4 regions of the Streptomyces sp. NBC_00385 genome follow, and region 4 is predicted to be linked to each of the others. Evidence: riboswitches for the same ligand, from Rfam matches in the RefSeq annotation. Region 4 holds a riboswitch; each other region holds the start of a gene.
The links. Region 4 has a riboswitch for cobalamin ahead of OG959_RS27380 (prenyltransferase/squalene oxidase repeat-containing protein). Riboswitches for the same ligand answer to the same signal wherever they lie in the genome.

Region 1 (4,204 bases), 4.6 Mb from region 4:
CGCACACCGCAGGTCGTGAGGCGGAACGACTCGGTGGCCCATTCCAGGTAGGCGGAGCGGTCATCGGCGCGCAGGGGCAGGGTCTCGCGCAGAGCGGGTTCGTCGACCTGGATGACCGAGGTCCCGCCCGCTTCCAGATCGTCGACCTCGTCCCGCAACGCCAGGGCGACCTGGCGTGCGGTGACGCCGAGCGGCTGGTCGTCACGGACGAACGACCAGGCCAGCATGGTGACGGGCCCCGTCAGCATGCCCTTGACCGGGCGGTCGGTGAGCGACTGGGCGTACGAGGTCCAGCGCACCGTCATCGGTCCGGGCCGGGAGATGTCGCCCGCGAGGACCGGCGGCCGGACGTAGCGGGTGCCGTAGGACTGGACCCAGCCGTGCCGCGTGGCGAGGTACCCGGTCAGCTGCTCGGCGAAGTACTGCACCATGTCGTTGCGTTCGGGCTCACCGTGGACCAGGACGTCGATGCCGGTCTTCTCCTGGAAGGAGATGACCTCGCCGATCTCGGCCCTGATCCGCTCCTCGTAGCCGGCCACGTCGATCCGGCCCTTGCGCAGGTCGGCGCGGGCCGTGCGCAACCCGGCGGTCTGCGGGAACGAACCGATGGTGGTCGTCGGCAGCAACGGCAGCCCGAGGCGGGCCCGCTGAGCGGCAGCACGCTCCTCGTACGGCAGGGAACGGCGGCCGTCGGAACGGGTGACAGCAGCGGTCCTGGCCCGCACGGCAGGGTCGCGGGTGATCGGGGAGTCCGCACGGGAGGCCAGATCGGCCCGGTTGACGGCGAGCTCCGCGGCGATGGCGGCGGTGCCCCGGGTCAGCGCCTTGGCCAGCGTGACGATCTCGGCGGTCTTCTGGGTGGCGAAGGCGAGCCATCGAAGGATCTGGGGGTCGATGTCCCGCTCCGCCGCGGCGTCGACCGGCACATGCAGGAGGGAGCAGGAGGCGGACACGTCGACCCGGTCGGCGAGGCCGAGAAGCGTGCCCAGGGTGGACAGGGACTTCTCGTAGTCGTTGATCCAGATGTTGCGGCCGTTGACCACCCCGGCGACGAGCCGCTTGCCGGGGATTCCGCCCACCGAGGCCAGCGCGTGGAGATTGGCGGCCGCGGCGCCGGTGAAGTCCATCGCCAGGCCCTCGACAGGGGCGTTCGCCAGGACGGGGAGTGCTTCGCCGAGCCGGTCGAAGTAGGAGGCGACGAGGAGCCTGGGCCGGTCGGTCAGGCCGCCGAGCTCCCGGTAGGTGCGGGCGGCGGCGTTCAGCTCACCCGGCGTCCTGTCCTGGACCAGGGCCGGTTCGTCCAGCTGGACCCACTCGGCTCCGGCGGCGCGCAGGTCGGCGAGCACCTCGGCGTAGACGGGCAGCAGCCGGTCCAGGAGTGTGAGCGGCTCGAAGCCGGCCGCCACCCCGGGGGCCGGCTTGGCCAGCAGCAGATACGTGACCGGGCCGACGAGCACCGGCCGGGCTGCGTGCCCGAGCGCGAGGGCTTCCTTCAGCTCGGTGACCTGCTTGGTGGAGTCGGTGGTGAAGACGGTGTCGGGGCCGAGCTCGGGGACGAGGTAGTGGTAGTTGGTGTCGAACCACTTGGTCATCTCCAGGGGAGCGACGTCCTGCGTGCCGCGGGCCATCGCGAAGTACCCGTCGAGCGCGTCGGACCCGACGGCCGCCCGGTGCCGCTGCGGAACCGCGCCGACCATGACGCTGGTGTCCAGGACGTGGTCGTAGTACGAGAAGTCGCCGGTCGGAACCTCGTGGACGCCGGCATCCGCCAGCCGCCTCCAGTTGGCCCGGCGCAGACCGGCCGCGGTTGCCCGGAGGGCGTCGGCGGTGACCCGGCCCTTCCAGTAGCCCTCGACCGCCTTCTTCAGTTCCCGGTCGGGGCCCTGGCGGGGATAGCCGTACACGGTGGCTCGTGCCGCCGCGGCTGCGGGTTCGGTGGTCATGGAACTCTCCTTCGCGAGTTGACTCCTGAACATCCCGGGCCGGGACGCGGACGCGAAGGTGTGACGAACCGGACGGATCCCGTGCGCCGTCGGCGCGCGCTTCCGTGCGGTATGTACGCCGACCCGCCCACGAGGTCACCGGGATATCCGCACGCCAAGGGGCACGTGCGGGCAACGGGCAGGTCTTCGGACTCGCGGGCAGGTCCGCCGAGGCGGACACCTACTGGCCGTCGCTTCCCGGACCCGATCGGATCCAGTGCGTATGACGGCGGTCGTTCCCACTCACCGCTGCGGGGCAGTCCCGGATTTCCACCGGGTTCCCTCTTACGACGCGTCTGCCTGGCGGACAGGGCGAACCAGCTGCACCAGCCAGCCTAGAGGGTGGGCCGCACCGCTGGGGACCGCGGTTCACATTCCGGAACGGGGAGCCTGCGGATCGTGCCCGCTCACCCGGCTCAGGCGGAGACCGCGGTGCGGGACAGCGCGGTGCGCAACGCGAAGACGCCGAGCAGGCCGCCCGACGTGAGCCGTTGGGCCGTCATGGCGCGGGGCCGGGTGGCCAGATACCCCGAGATGCGGGCTGCGCCCAGCATGATCAGACCGTTCACGGTGATGCCCACGATGACCTGCACCCCACCGAGCTGGAGGAGTTGCGCCCACGCCGGACCTCCCCGCGGGTCCAGGAACTGGGGCAGCAGGGCGGCGTACAGAAGCGCGATCTTGGGGTTGAGCAGGTTGGTCAGCAGCCCCATCGAGAACAGACGGGCGTCGGAGACCGGAGGCAGATCCCCGGCCGGGTCGAACGGTGAGCGGCCGCCCGGCTTGAGCATGCTCCAGGCGAGGTAGGCCAGGTAGGCGGCCCCGGCAAGCTTGATCACCGTGTACGCCACCGGCACGGCGGCGAACAGCGCGGACAGGCCCGCCGCCGCGGCCAGCAGATAGCACACGAACCCCACTGCGGTCCCACTGAGGCTGACCAGGCCCGCCCTGCGGCCCTGGGTGATCGCCCGGGAGGCGAGGTGGATCATGTTCGGTCCCGGAGTCAGCGCCATGCCCAGTTCGATCAGTGCCACTCCTCCGATTGCGGTCAGAGTGATCACCGGTCAACCTCCAGGTCGTTCGTCGGGTGCCTGATGCGCAGCGGCTCACCCGGCTGTGGTGGACGGGTGCGACGCATGTGCCGTGCCTGTCCCGCCCGCTGCAGCATAGAGCTCGGCGTCTGGGCAACTTCGGCCGCCCCAGGCCCCGTTCCCGTCTCGACTCGGCGGGTGCGCGTCCGTCTCAGACGGGGTAGGCGTGGGTCTGCGCCGCCTTCACCGTCGCCCAGACCGCCGCGCCCGGGTGCAGGTCGAGTTCGGCGGCGGAGGCCGTGGTCAGGTCCGCGGTGAGACGCAGCTCTCCGGTGAGGTCGGCGCGGATCTGGTCGCCGTGCGTCTCCAGGCCCGCGATCTCGCACTGCCAGAGGTTACGGGCGCTGGAGCCCGCGGGGCGGTCACGGTGAAGGGTGACGGCGCTCGGCGGGAAGGCCACGAAGACCGGACCGGACAGGGCCTCCATGGTGGTGGCGGGAGGGCCGTCGTCGAGGCGGACGGTGTGGCCGTCGGCCGAGCCCCGGTAGAGGTTCAGGCCGACCAGACGGGCGATGTAGTCCGTACGGGGATGGCGGGCGATGTGGGACGGCGCACCCTCCTGGACGACCCGGCCGTCCTCGACCACGACCAGGCGGTCCGCCAGGACCATCGCGTCCAGCGGATCGTGCGTGACCAGGACGGCGACGGCTTCGAACTCGGCCAGATGCCGCCGGAGTTGCGAGCGGACCTCCAGGCGGGTGCGGGCATCCAGCGCCGCCAGCGGCTCGTCCAGGAGCAACAGACGCGGCCGGGTCGCCAGGGCGCGGGCCAGGGCGACACGCTGGGCCTGGCCGCCGGACAGGCTGCGTGGCTTGACGTCGACGTGCTCCGCGAGACCGAGGCGGCCGAGCCACTTCGTGGCCTCACTACGGGCCGCGGCCTTGGTCGCCCCGTGGCAGCGTGGTCCGAAGGCCACGTTGTCCAGGGCGGTGAGGTGGGGGAAGAGCAGGTAGTCCTGGAAGACGACGCCGACGGGGCGGGACTCCGGCGGCGTACGCTCCAATGCCGTTCCGTCCAGCCGCAGATGGCCGTCGGTGAGTGGTGTCAGGCCGGCGAGGGCGCGCAGGGCCGTGGTCTTGCCGGCGCCGTTGGGGCCGAGCAGGGCGACGACTTCGCCGGGTGCGACGGCCA
Region 2 (4,204 bases), 3.5 Mb from region 4:
ACCTTCCTGCCGCGTCTGTGGTCGGTGTCGCACAAGCACGGCTACGTCACCACCTCGGACTTCGTCCGCGGCCGCTTCGGCTCCAAGGGGCTCTCGCTGGCGGTCGCCGTCACCGGCATCCTCGCCACGATGCCGTACATCGCCCTCCAACTCGTCGGCATCCAGGCGGTGCTGGACGTGATGGGCGTCGGCGGCGGCGAGAACACGCACTGGTTCATCAAGGACCTGCCGCTGCTGATCGCGTTCGCGGTGCTCGCCGCGTACACGTACTCCTCCGGGCTCCGCGCCCCCGCGCTGATCGCGTTCGTCAAGGACGGGCTGATCTACCTGGTCATCGCCGTGGCGATCATCTACATCCCGATCAAGCTCGGTGGCTTCGACGACATCTTCGCCAAGGCGGGCGAGGCGTTCTCCGCGAAGAACGAGGCGGCCGGAAAACCGGTCGCCGGTCTCGCTCCGGGTGAGGCGGGCCAGTGGGGTTACGCCACCCTGGCGCTCGGCTCCGCGCTGGCTCTCTTCATGTATCCGCACTCGATCACGGCGACGCTCTCCAGCCGCAGCCGTGACGTGATCCGCCGCAACACGACGATCCTGCCGCTGTACTCGCTGATGCTGGGGCTGCTCGCGCTGCTCGGGTTCATGGCGATCGCCGCCGGCGTCAAGGTGGACAACGGCCAGCTGGCGATCCCGCAGCTGTTCGAGAACATGTTCCCCGACTGGTTCGCGGGCGTGGCCTTCGCCGCCATCGGTATCGGCGCCCTGGTGCCCGCCGCGATCATGTCGATCGCCGCGGCGAACCTGTTCACCCGCAACATCTACAAGGACTTCCTGAAGCCCGACGCCACACCCGCGCAGGAGACCAAGGTCTCCAAGCTGGTGTCGCTGCTGGTGAAGGTCGGCGCGCTCGCCTTCGTCCTCACCATGGACAAGACGGTCGCGATCAACTTCCAGCTGCTCGGCGGGATCTGGATCCTCCAGACGATGCCGGCCCTGGTCGGCGGGCTGTTCACCCGGTGGTTCCACCGCTGGGCGCTGCTCGCGGGCTGGGCGGTCGGCATGCTGTACGGCACGATCGCCGCCTACGGGGTCGCCAGCCCGACCCAGAAGCACTTCGGCGGGTCCTCCAAGGAGATCCCCGGTATCGGCGAGATCGGCTACATCGGTCTGACGGCCTTCGTGCTGAACGTCGTGGTCGTCGTCGTCCTCACCTTCGTCCTGAACGCCGTGAAGGCGCCCGCCGGGGTCGACGAGACCTCCCCGGGCGACTACACCGCGGACGCGGGAGACCCGGGCGTGAAGACGGAACTCCCGCCGGCCACCGCCGGTGCTCCGGGCGGTCACTGACCACCCGCCGCGTGAACGGGCCGTCGCACCCCTCCCCGGAGAGGCGCGGCGGCCCGTTCGCACGTCTCGCGGAAGTCGCTTGCGGCCACGGCCCGCCCGTGCGGCAGACTCCCCCCATGGACATAACGATCCGGCCGATCGAGACCGCCGAGCACACCATCCTGGCCGATATCACCGCCGAGGCCTATCTCGGCGACGGCCTCCTGGAGTTCGGCGACGGCGATCCGTACCTGACGCAGCTGCGCGACGTCCCCCGCCGGGCGGCCGAGGCCGAGGTGCTGGTGGCGGCCGACGCGCAGGGACGTGTTCTGGGCGGGGTCACCTACGCACCCCCGGGGAACCCGTGGGCCGACATCGCAGCGGCGGACGAGGCGGAATTCCGGACGCTGGCGGTCTCCCGCGAGGCCCGGGGCGCAGGAGCCGGGGAGGCGCTCGTACGGGCCTGTGTCGACCGTGCACGGGCCACCGCGGGGGTCTCGGGGATCGTCCTGTCGACGCAGCCGGCGATGCACGGGGCTCACCGGATCTACCGGCGACTCGGCTTCCACCGCACCCCCGACAGGGACTGGAGCCCCGTCGCCGACCTGACCCTGCTGACGTTCCGTCTGGAGCTGCGCCCTTCGGTATGAGAGCGAGCACGACACAACATGTGGGGGCTGCCGCATCGGGCAGCCCCCACATGTATGCTCATGCCTGCTGTCGCCGCAGGGAAATCCGGTGCGAATCCGGAACTGTCCCGCAACGGTGTGATCGGTGCGCTTTTGCGCACCCCGTAGTCCGAGGTCCTGCCGACAGCGCATCCGGCTCGACCGATCCGGATGCCCAGACGTCCGGGCCTCGTGGATGGGCCGGTGGACGCCGCACGGAGCGCTGCCCTGCCGCGCTCCGCCCGGCCGCCCTCCGCTCCCCGAAGGCCCCGAGCCGAGCGAGGGAGAGCACCGCGTGACCATCGCGCCAGCCGATCCGGTTTCAGCGGCCGAATCAACGGGAACCACGAGCGACGGACCGGGAACCGCACTGCTGCGGACCCTGACCGACCTCACCGCCGATCTGCCCGACACCGACCCCGGACGCGTCGCCGCCGCAGCGCTGCGCGGCCGCAACGCCCGGTCGGACGAGGCCGAGCTGCGCTCGCTGGCCACCGAGGCCGCCGCGGGCCTGATCTCCGAGGACCCCGCCTACTCCCGGCTCGCCGCCCGCCTCCTCACCCGCACCATCGCGGACGAGGCCGCCGGGCAGGGCGCGACGTCGTTCTCCGCCTCGGTCGCCGTCGGGCACCGCGAGGGCCTGATCGCGGACCGCACCGCCGAGTTCGTGACCCTCCACGCCGCCGCCCTGGACGCGCTCGTCGGGCAGTCGCTCGCCGACGGCTCCGACGACCGCTTCGGCTACTTCGGCCTGCGCACCCTGCACAGCCGCTATCTGCTGCGCCACCCGCACACCCGTGAGGTCATCGAGACCCCGCAGCACTTCATGCTGCGCGTCGCCGCCGGGCTGGCCGAGGACACCTCCGCGCGCGCCCTGGACGAGGTCGCGGCGCTGTACGGGCTGATGAGCCGGCTGGACTACCTGCCCTCCTCCCCCACACTGTTCAACTCCGGTACCCGGCACCCGCAGATGTCCTCCTGCTACCTGCTGGACTCCCCGCTGGACGAGCTGGACTCGATCTACGACCGCTACCACCAGGTGGCGCGGCTGTCCAAGCACGCGGGCGGCATCGGCCTCTCGTACTCCCGTATCCGTGCCCGCGGTTCGCTGATCCGCGGCACCAACGGGCACTCCAACGGCATCGTGCCGTTCCTGAAGACGCTCGACGCCTCCGTCGCCGCCGTCAACCAGGGCGGCCGCCGCAAGGGCGCCGCCGCCGTCTACCTGGAGACGTGGCACGCGGACATCGAGGAGTTCCTGGAGCTGCGCGACAACACGGGCGAGGACCAGCGGCGCACGCACAACCTCAACCTGGCGCACTGGATCCCCGACGAGTTCATGCGCCGGGTCGACACGGACGGCACCTGGTCGCTGTTCTCCCCGGCCGACGTGCCCGAGCTGGTCGACCTGTGGGGCGACGCGTTCGACGCCGCGTACCGGGCCGCGGAGGCCAAGGGCCTGGCCCGCAAGACCATGCCGGCCCGTGAGCTGTACGGCCGGATGATGCGCACGCTGGCCCAGACCGGCCAGGGCTGGATGACGTTCAAGGACGCCTCCAACCGGACTGCGAACCAGACGGCCGAGCCGGGCCGGGTCGTGCACTCCTCGAACCTGTGCACCGAGATCCTGGAAGTCACCGACGACGGCGAGACGGCCGTCTGCAACCTGGGTTCGGTCAACCTCGGCGCCTTCGTCTCCCACGGCACCATCGACTGGGAGCGCCTGGACGCCACCGTGCGTACCGCCGTGACGTTCCTCGACCGGGTCGTGGACATCAACTTCTACCCGACCGAGCAGGCCGGCCGGTCCAACGCCCGCTGGCGGCCGGTGGGCCTGGGCGCGATGGGTCTCCAGGACGTCTTCTTCCAGCTGCGGCTGCCGTTCGACTCCCCCGAGGCCCGCGCCCTGTCGACGAGGATCTCCGAGCGCATCATGCTCGCGGCGTACGAGGCGTCCTGCGACCTCGCGGAGCGCTCGGGCCCGCTGCCCGCCTGGTCCGAGACGCGTGCCGCCCGCGGCGTGCTGCACCCGGACCACTACGACACCGAGCTGAACTGGCCGGAGCGCTGGGACGCGCTGCGCGCACGGGTCGCGAAGACCGGGATGCGCAACTCCCTGCTCCTCGCCATCGCGCCGACGGCGACGATCGCCTCGATCGCGGGCGTGTACGAGTGCATCGAGCCGCAGGTCTCCAACCTCTTCAAGCGCGAGA
Region 3 (4,204 bases), 750 kb from region 4:
AGGCGAAGACCCCGCCGCGGTCGATGTCGCCGACGACCACCACCGGGAAGCGCGCCGCCCGTGCGATGCCCATGTTCACGATGTCCGTGCGCCGCAGGTTGATCTCGGCCGGACTGCCCGCCCCTTCGCAGATCACCGCGTCATACGTGCCCCGAAGCTGCTCCAGACAGTCCACGACGGTGGACAGCAGCGACTCCTGCCGGCCGCCGTGGTAGCCGCGTGCGCTCATCTCGCCGACCGGACGGCCCATCAGGACGACCTGGCTTGAGCGGTCGCTGCCGGGCTTGAGCAGCACCGGGTTCATCAGCGCGGTCGGCTCCACCCGGGCGGCCTGGGCCTGCATGGCCTGGGCGCGGCCGATCTCGGCGCCTTCGCGGGTGACGAAGGAGTTGAGTGACATGTTCTGCGCCTTGAACGGCGCCACCTTCACGCCCCGGCGCACCAGCCAGCGGCAGATGCCCGCCGTGACGACGCTCTTGCCCGCGTCCGATGTGGTCCCGGCGACCAGCAGTCCGCCGCTCATGTCGGTCTCCGTTCTGAGAATCGGGGTGCCGTGCTGCGGGAACCCGCGGTGCGGGCCCCCGCGATCCTTCGTGCCGCGAACCCCGCGCCCAGCCGGGCCGCCACGCTCACGCCGAGGGCGAGCGCGCTCACCCGGCGCGACAGCCGTACGGCCCGCTCGATGTCGGCGGGCTCCACCGCGCGGCCGGTCTCCCCGTTGAGCACGGGACGGTGCTCGACCCGGCCGCCGTAGGTGAGTGTTCCGCCGAGCCGTACGCCGAGCGCGCCGGCGAACGAGGCTTCCACGGGGCCCGCGTTGGGGCTCGGGTGCTTGGCCGCGTCGGCCCGCCAGGCGTGCACCGCTTCCCGTGGCCGCCCCCCGGCGGTCACGGCGAGGAGGGCCGTCAGCCGGGCGCCCGGCCAGCCCGCGAGGTCGTCGAGGCGGGCCGAGGCCCAGCCGTAACGCCGGTAGCGGGGCGACTTGTGACCGACCATCGCGTCGAGCGTGTTGGCGGCCCGGAACCCGACGAGTCCGGGGACCCCGCCCAGCGCGCCCCACACCAGGGCGCCGACCACGGCGTCCGAGGTGTTCTCGGCGACGGACTCCACGACGGCGCGGGCGATCTGCGGACCGTCCAGGGACTGCGGGTCGCGGCCGCACAGATGTGGCAGCCGCTCCCGGGCCCGTTCGATGTCCCCGGAGGCGAGCGCGCCACCGATGGCCCGGGCCTCGCGCCCCAGCGACGTACCGCCGATGACGGACCAGGTGGCGGCGGCGGTCAGGACGACGGACGCGGCGGGGTGGCGGCGCAGGGCGCGGGAGGCCAGCGCGGCGCCCCCGGCGGCGCCTCCGGCGCAGAGCACGGTGTGCAGGGCGCCCCACCCGCGGTGGTCGCGCCACAGACGGCGTTCGACGCCTGCCGCGGCCCGCCCGAAGGCGGCGACCGGGTGCCCCCTGCGGGGATCACCGAGCAGCAGATCGCCGATCAGACCGGCCGTGGCGCCGTACGCGAAGATGCGATCGGCACGCACGGTTCAGCCGGCCGTTGCGCCTCGAAGGACCTCAGGACCTGTTCTGCGTTGCACAGGAAGGGACGCACGGCAGCCGGGCATGGCGATATGTCCTCACTCAGGGTCCGCGCCCTGGTTCGACGTGACGGCGACGAGAGTCTCCTGGCTTCCGGATCCGCAGTTCCCCCGGCCTTCCAGTCCGCTTGCGTGGACCGTGACTTCCAGTGGTGGGGGACTGCTCCCCGGTGACAGTGGCGGGACCGCGCCGGATTCGCACCGGCTTCCTCTGCTGTCGCCGTAATGGCTCCGGCAGTCCACCACGCTCTGCGAACGCCCGTCAACTTGCCGTTGACCTGCGACGGTGCAGTGTGCTGAGACGCACATCGGGCCGGACGCACCAGTGGTGCGTCCGGCCCGATGCGGGTGGGACCGGTGGGGCTCAGGCGGTGATCAGACGACGATCAGGTAGATGCCGTAGGCCACGGCCGCGGCGCACAGGCCGAAGCAGACGTACGCGCCGGCGCGGGCCAGCATGAGCGAACCGCCCGCCGGACCGCCCGCCGAGCCGCCCTGTGCGGCCGGTTCGGGCTGCTTGGAGAGGCCGACGACGCCGAGGGTGAAGAGGCCCACCAGCGCGACGGTGGCGACGAGGGAGACACCGAAGACGGTGCCGAGGGCTGCCCAGTCGATGTTCATGGGGATCTGTCCTTACCGGAGGCTCTTAGACCGTGGCGGGTCGGGCCGGGTCGGCGACCGGCCCGGCGGGGGCCGGGATGGTGGCCGTGAGGTCGTGGGGCTGAGCGGCCGCGGTGGGCGGCGGGCTGACGGCCGCGATGGCCGTGGTGACGACGCCCGCGGGCTCGGCGTCCGCACCGGCCGGGGCGACGTCGTCGTGGCCGACGGGCTTGCGCCGCGACAGCACCCAGATCGCACCGGAGCCGGCGATCAGGAGCGCCGCGACGACCACGACACCCCAGGTGCCCTGCTTGGTGAGCAACTCCGCGCCCGCGCCGACCAGACCGGCGGCCGGCAGGGTCAGGCCCCAGGCGACGAACATCCGGGTGGCGGTGGACCAGCGGACCACGCCGCCCTTGCGGCCGAGGCCCGCGCCCATGACGGCGCCGGAGCACGACTGGGTCGTGGAGAGGGAGAAACCGAGGTGGGACGAGGCCAGGATGACGGTGGCCGCGCTGGTCTGGGCGGCGAAGCCCTGCGGCGGCTTCAGTTCGGTCAGGCCGCTGCCCATGGTGCGGATGATGCGCCAGCCGCCCAGGTAGGTGCCGAGAGCGATGGCGAGGCCCGCGGAGACGATGACCCAGACCGGCGGGTTGGAGCCGGGGGAGAGGACGCCGCCGGTGACCAGGGCGAGCGTGATGATGCCCATGGTCTTCTGCGCGTCGTTGGTGCCGTGCGCGAGCGACACGAGACCGGCCGAGGCGATCTGGCCGGCGCGGTACCCCTTCGCGGTGGCCTTCTCCTGGGCGCCGCCCTTGACCTTCCCGCCGATGCGGTACGTCAGCTTGGTGGCCAGCAACGCGGCCAGACCGGCGACGACCGGTGCGGCGACCGCGGGGAGCAGCACCTTGGTGACGACGGTGCCGCCGTCGACCGACGACCAGCCCGCGGACATCACCGCGGCGCCGATCAGGCCGCCGAACAGTGCGTGGGAGGAACTGGACGGCAGGCCGACCAGCCAGGTCAGGAGATTCCACAGGATGGCGCCGACGAGCGCCGCGAAGATGACCTCGGTTCTGAGCCCGTCTTCGTTGATGATCCCGCCGGAGATCGTCTTGGCGACCTCCACCGACAGGAACGCGCCTACGAGGTTGAGAACGGCGGACATGGCCACCGCTGTCTTGGGTTTGAGTGCGCCGGTCGAGATGGTGGTGGCCATCGCGTTGGCGGTGTCGTGGAAACCGTTCGTGAAATCGAACACTAGAGCTGTCACGATCACAATCGCGAGCAGCAGCGTGATGTGTTCCATTTACCCAGGCAATCGTTCGACGTCAGTGGCACGTGGACCGTAGGCAACCTGAGTGAACGGAAGATGAACTGGGCAGGGCGTTGCGGTGACCCCAACCGGAGTGCCGCCGCCCTTTTCGTCCGACGGGTGACGGCGGGATTCCGGTACGGGCCGGTGTGGGCCCGGAATCCGGCGTCCGGGGAGGCTGTCGTGGGAGGGGTGGCACAGGGCCGCTCATCCGTTGAAAGGATCTTCGTGTGAGCGGTGAGTGGCGGGATTCGATCGAACAGGCCTGGGATGCGGTCGTCGCCACCGCCCGCCGGACGGCCTCCGAGGGACTGGTCGTGGGCACCTCGGGCAACGTCTCGGCACGGGTCGGCGGGACCGTACTCGTCACCCCGAGCGGAGTGCCGTACGACCGGCTCCGCCCCGAGGATCTGACCGGCGTCGATCCGGAGGGCAACCAGATCCTTGGAACCATGGCCCCCACCAGCGAACTCCCGCTCCATCTCGCGGTGTACCGGAACACCGACGCGGTCGCCGTGGTGCACACCCACGCGGTGCACGCCACAGCCGTCTCCGCACTGGTCGCCGAGGTGCCGTCGGTGCACTACGCCGCAGCGATGCTGGGCGGCCCCGTCCGGGTCGCCGCCTATGCCCGCTACGGCACGGACGAACTGGCCGAAAACATGCTCACGGCCCTGCGCGGCCGCACCGGCTGCCTGCTGG
Region 4 (4,204 bases):
CACGACGTACCCCGCCACGCCGACCAGCAGGCCGAGCAGCAGCGGGTTGGTGGTACGGGACGCGGCGGTCGCGAGCCCGAGCGCCCACAGCCACCAGGCGCCTGCGGGCAGTGCGTTGCTCCGGGTGGCTGCGGGCGCGCGCCAGGCACGGACCCGGTCCACCGGTGCGCCCGCGGTATCCGCAGGCGCACCGCTCGTCGAGCCGGTCATCCGCGGCGGCGGCGGGCCTGCGCGACTGCGGCGATGCCGACGAGCAGGACGGCGCCGACCCCGACGAGGACCCCGGCGGACGGCCCGCCGCCGTCCGCACCGTCGCCGCCGGTGGTGACACCGGCCGACGTGGGCGCGGAGGCGTCGGCCGTGGCGGTCCTGCCGCCACCCGAGTCCTGGGACACCTGCTCACCGCAGCCGGAGTCCGGATAGCCGGAGATCGCGCAGAGCAGCGCGTCGCTGCCGTACCGCAGCGGCTTGGCCACGGAGGCGAGGGCCTCCGCGCTGCTCGCGTCCTCCGGGACCTGCGCGCACGCGGTCCGCGGAGCGGGGGGAGTCTCCCCGTCCGGGGCGTCGGCGGCCGTACCGGGATCGATGACGAGAGCGACCCGCTTGCGGCCGTCCTCGGCGGGCGTGTCCGCGCAGATCTTCGCGAAGTCGGGGGCGTGGCGCGGCTTGGCCGCGTCCTGCGAGTCCGCGCTCACGGCGAACCGGAAGCCCTGCACCGAACCGTCGTCCGGCCGGACCAGCGACGGCCCCTGGGTGGCATACGCCCACCCGCTGCCGGAGCCCTCCCAGAACGACCAGTAGCGGTAGCCCGCCGCCTGGGCCGTGCCCGTACCGAGCACGGCCAGGACGGCGCCCAGGACCACCAGCAGTACGGTGGCCCGTCCGGCGCGTGCGCTCTTCCGGCCCGAGGCCGCCCGACGGCTCCTCACAGCTGCTGGTTCTTGCGGCGGCCGCTGATCAGGAACCCGGCGCCGGCGCCGACGGCGAGTCCGATCCCGACGAACCACCAGACACCGCCGATGCCGTCCCCGTCGCCGCTGTCCTTCTTCTCCTCCTCGGTGGCGCTCGCCGTCGGCTTCTTGTCGGTGGAGGGCGCGGGACCCGTCGCGTTCAGCTGGGCGACGAGGTCGGCGCCGCCGAAGTCGTGGACGTCGGTGCCGGTGGCGTGGGCGGCCATGACGAGCTGCGCGTAGGCGGCGGGGCCGTTCTCCTTCGCCCAGTCCGCGGAGTTCTTCTCGAGCCACTTCACGGACGCGGCGGCCTTGTCCTTGTGGCCGGCCGCGGACAGGGCGACGACCGCGTCGGCGGTGTTGCCGAAGTCGGGCTGCGGGGCGCTGTCCTCGGCGCCGGGCATCGGCGGCGAGTCGAGGTGGCCGGTCTTCTTGAGGGCCCCGGCGAGGTAGTAGGCGCCGTTCTGGGCGGCCTGCTCGGGCTTGACGGTGTCACCCCCGGTGCAGGTGGGGTCCTTCACCGCGGCGTTGTTGCCGACGACGAGCCCCTTGCCGAGCGATCCGAGCACGGCGGCCGCGGTGGCGTCGCCGTTGGCGACGAGCTTGCCGGCCTTGTCGGGCTGGTACGCGAACGCGCCGCCGTCCTTGCCGCCGCAGGGAATGGCGAAGGTGAGCAGCGCGTCGTACGGCGTCCTGCCCTCGCTGTTCGTCACATCGTCGAGCTTCTCGCCGGCCCGGGCGAGGGCGCCGATCACGATCGAGGTGGAGTTCGCGTCACTCGGGCTGCCGGCGGTGTAGCCCCAGCCGCCGTCCTTGTTCTGCACGGACTTCAGCCAGGAGGCCCCGTGCTGCACGAGATCCTCGTGCCCGCGGACCTCGTGCAGCGCCTGCACGGCGGCAGCCGTCGCATTGGTGTCGACCATGGTCTTGGCGTCGCAGCGCACGGTCGGGTCCGGCCGGTACGCGGGGAACGCCCCGCTGTCGCACTGCTGGCCGATCAGCCAGTCGACGGCCTCGTCGGCGGGCGAAACACCCACGGCCCGCTGCGAGGCGAAGGCCAGCGACTGCCGCCACACCCCGTCGTACGTCGGGTCCTTCGTGCCGTACAGCCCCGAGGGCAGAGACACGGACGGCGAGGGGGAGGGGGACGGCGCGGCGACTGCGGCCGGGGCTGCGGCCACACAGAGCACGGTGGCGGTGGCGGCGAGCGCGGCTGCGCTGCGGCGTACGGTCATGGCGGGCGGGGCCTCTCCTGGGGGAACCGGGCACAGGCACACACAGGCACCAGGCTCCGGCTCCGTATACCTCGACGGTGCCGGCCACCGGGGGGTCCCGACGGCACGAGCCGGTCACGACACGGACAGGGCATTCCGACTCCCGCCCGGCTGGGCGGTCACGGCTGCGGGTCAGCGCCGGATTCGCACCGGCTTCCCCCTGAACGGACATGATGACGACCAGCCCACTCTACCGGGCGGGTCCCGGGGCCCCTCGGTGTGGGCGGCCCCGGCATCCGACGGCATGGCCCTCTGTGGCCGCTGCCGGGGCCGCCCACGGAGGCGCCGAAACGCGCATGGCTCTTTCGAGGAGTGATCGTTAAACTACAACCGGCTTAAGAATCAGTCTGGTTGAAAGGGCGGGGCGGGCATGACAACAGGTCCGGGGGGATTCCCTCCGCCTCCTCCGTCCCGGCCACCGGGCCCGCCCCCTACCCCTCCTCCTTCTCCGCCTCATCCACCGCGGACGGATCCTCCCCGGTGGGCATGGTGGGTCGGCGGGATCGCCATTCCGCTGGCCGGCATCCTGGCGACGGTGATCTTCAGCAACGACCCGGAGCCCGTCTCGGCTCCTGCCCCGGCACCCGCCCCGGCCTCCAGCAGCGCGCGAACCAGACCGAGCACACTGCCGAGCCCGGACCAAGCCTGGGGGGAGAGCGAGTCGCCCACGGCGACTTCGAGTGACACGGTGTCCGCGAGCCCTTCGGCCACCTCGGATGTCGACCTCACGGCGCCGGCCGGGTACGCAGAGGCGACCGAGACCATGTGGGGCCTCGCGCCGGGTTCCTGCGAACACTCCGAACAGCAGATCGTCGACCTCGACGACGGCATGAGCCGGGTGGAATCCGGCGACGGCGTGGTGAAGGACCCCCGCGGAGCGGAACTCCTCTACTGGCCGTCCGAAAGCTGCATCGACGACTTCGGCGACTATCAACTGCGCGCCCTGCCCAACACCCGCGTGGGACTCCTGCAGACCGGCATGCCCAAGACCTTCGAGTCCTGCAAGGCCGCGTCCGGGACCGGTTTCGGAGGCCTTCAGCTCTCCGATGGAAGCGAGAGCGAAGCCCGGGGTTTCGTCGAAGGCGCGGCCGTGTGCTCCGTAACAGACCGAGGCGCCGTCTCCATGGCCCTGATCGAGCACATGGACGGTGGGACATTCGACGACGTATCGGTGAGCGGCAGGCTCTACGTGTGGCCGAAGTCGCCCTGATCCGCCTCGTCCGTCCCTCGGCGACAGCACGCCCGTACGCGGAAAAAGGGGATGAGGACCGACCGGAGGCCGTGCTTGCATGAGCCCCATGGTGTCCACCGACCGTTTGCTCGCCTTCGCGGCGATGTCGTTCCTGCTGATCGTGATCCCGGGGCCCAGCGTGCTTTTCGTGATCGGGCGGGCGCTGGCGCAGGGCCGGCGCGCGGCGCTGACGACGGTCGTGGGCAACACGACGGGCGCGTTCCTGCTCGTCTTCGCCGTGGCCCTCGGAGTCGGGTCGATCGTCGAGCGTTCCGTCCTCGTCTTCACGGTGCTGAAACTGGCCGGTGCCGCCTACCTGGTGTATCTGGGCGTCAAGGCGTGGCGGCAACGAGGTTCCCTGCGGGCCGCGTTCACCGGCGAGGAGAAGGCCGCGCAGGGAGGACTGCGCACGTTCTGGGACGGGTTGGCCGTCGGTGTGGCCAACCCCAAGACCATGGTGTTCTTCGCCGCCGTGCTGCCGCAGTTCGTCGACCGCGCCCAGGGACACATCGCGGTGCAGATGCTGGTGCTCGGGCTGGTCTTCAACATCATCGCGTTGGCCTCGGACAGCCTGTGGGGCCTGCTCGCGGCGACCGGCCGGGACTGGTTCGCCCGCTCGCCCCGGCGCCTCTCACTCGTCGGCGGAATCGGCGGCGTCACGATGATCGGCCTCGGCGTCACCGTGGCCGTCACCGGACGCAAGGACTGACCCCCCGACCACCCGCGGCGCGTCAGCCCCGGGACGGCTC

Region 1: linked by a shared signal. The riboswitch ahead of metE (5-methyltetrahydropteroyltriglutamate--homocysteine S-methyltransferase) and the one ahead of OG959_RS27380 (prenyltransferase/squalene oxidase repeat-containing protein) in region 4 are both predicted to bind cobalamin.
Region 2: linked by a shared signal. The riboswitch ahead of OG959_RS11385 (ribonucleoside-diphosphate reductase subunit alpha) and the one ahead of OG959_RS27380 (prenyltransferase/squalene oxidase repeat-containing protein) in region 4 are both predicted to bind cobalamin.
Region 3: linked by a shared signal. The riboswitch ahead of OG959_RS30670 (cobalamin biosynthesis protein) and the one ahead of OG959_RS27380 (prenyltransferase/squalene oxidase repeat-containing protein) in region 4 are both predicted to bind cobalamin.

The regions. Positions count from the first base shown of each region.
Region 1 is NZ_CP107951.1:1,534,665-1,538,868, reverse strand. It holds gene metE (5-methyltetrahydropteroyltriglutamate--homocysteine S-methyltransferase) at 1-1,943, opposite strand, end outside; cobalamin riboswitch at 2,104-2,319, opposite strand; gene OG959_RS06675 (LysE family translocator) at 2,399-3,043, opposite strand; gene OG959_RS06670 (ABC transporter ATP-binding protein) at 3,225-4,204, opposite strand, start outside.
Region 2 is NZ_CP107951.1:2,636,723-2,640,926, forward strand. It holds gene mctP (monocarboxylate uptake permease MctP) at 1-1,344, shown strand, start outside; gene OG959_RS11380 (GNAT family N-acetyltransferase) at 1,461-1,973, shown strand; adenosylcobalamin-variant (AdoCbl-variant) riboswitch at 2,041-2,139, shown strand; gene OG959_RS11385 (ribonucleoside-diphosphate reductase subunit alpha) at 2,287-4,204, shown strand, end outside.
Region 3 is NZ_CP107951.1:6,885,287-6,889,490, forward strand. It holds gene OG959_RS30665 (cobyric acid synthase) at 1-523, opposite strand, end outside; gene OG959_RS30670 (cobalamin biosynthesis protein) at 520-1,533, opposite strand; cobalamin riboswitch at 1,668-1,799, opposite strand; gene OG959_RS30675 (hypothetical protein) at 1,963-2,208, opposite strand; gene OG959_RS30680 (inorganic phosphate transporter) at 2,234-3,496, opposite strand; gene OG959_RS30685 (class II aldolase/adducin family protein) at 3,733-4,204, shown strand, end outside.
Region 4 is NZ_CP107951.1:6,131,924-6,136,127, forward strand. It holds gene OG959_RS27370 (energy-coupling factor transporter transmembrane component T) at 1-210, opposite strand, end outside; gene OG959_RS27375 (SCO2322 family protein) at 207-869, opposite strand; gene OG959_RS27380 (prenyltransferase/squalene oxidase repeat-containing protein) at 926-2,185, opposite strand; cobalamin riboswitch at 2,300-2,421, opposite strand; gene OG959_RS27385 (hypothetical protein) at 2,678-2,911, opposite strand; gene OG959_RS27390 (hypothetical protein) at 2,913-3,434, shown strand; gene OG959_RS27395 (LysE family translocator) at 3,523-4,164, shown strand; gene OG959_RS27400 (bifunctional glycosyltransferase/CDP-glycerol:glycerophosphate glycerophosphotransferase) at 4,187-4,204, opposite strand, start outside.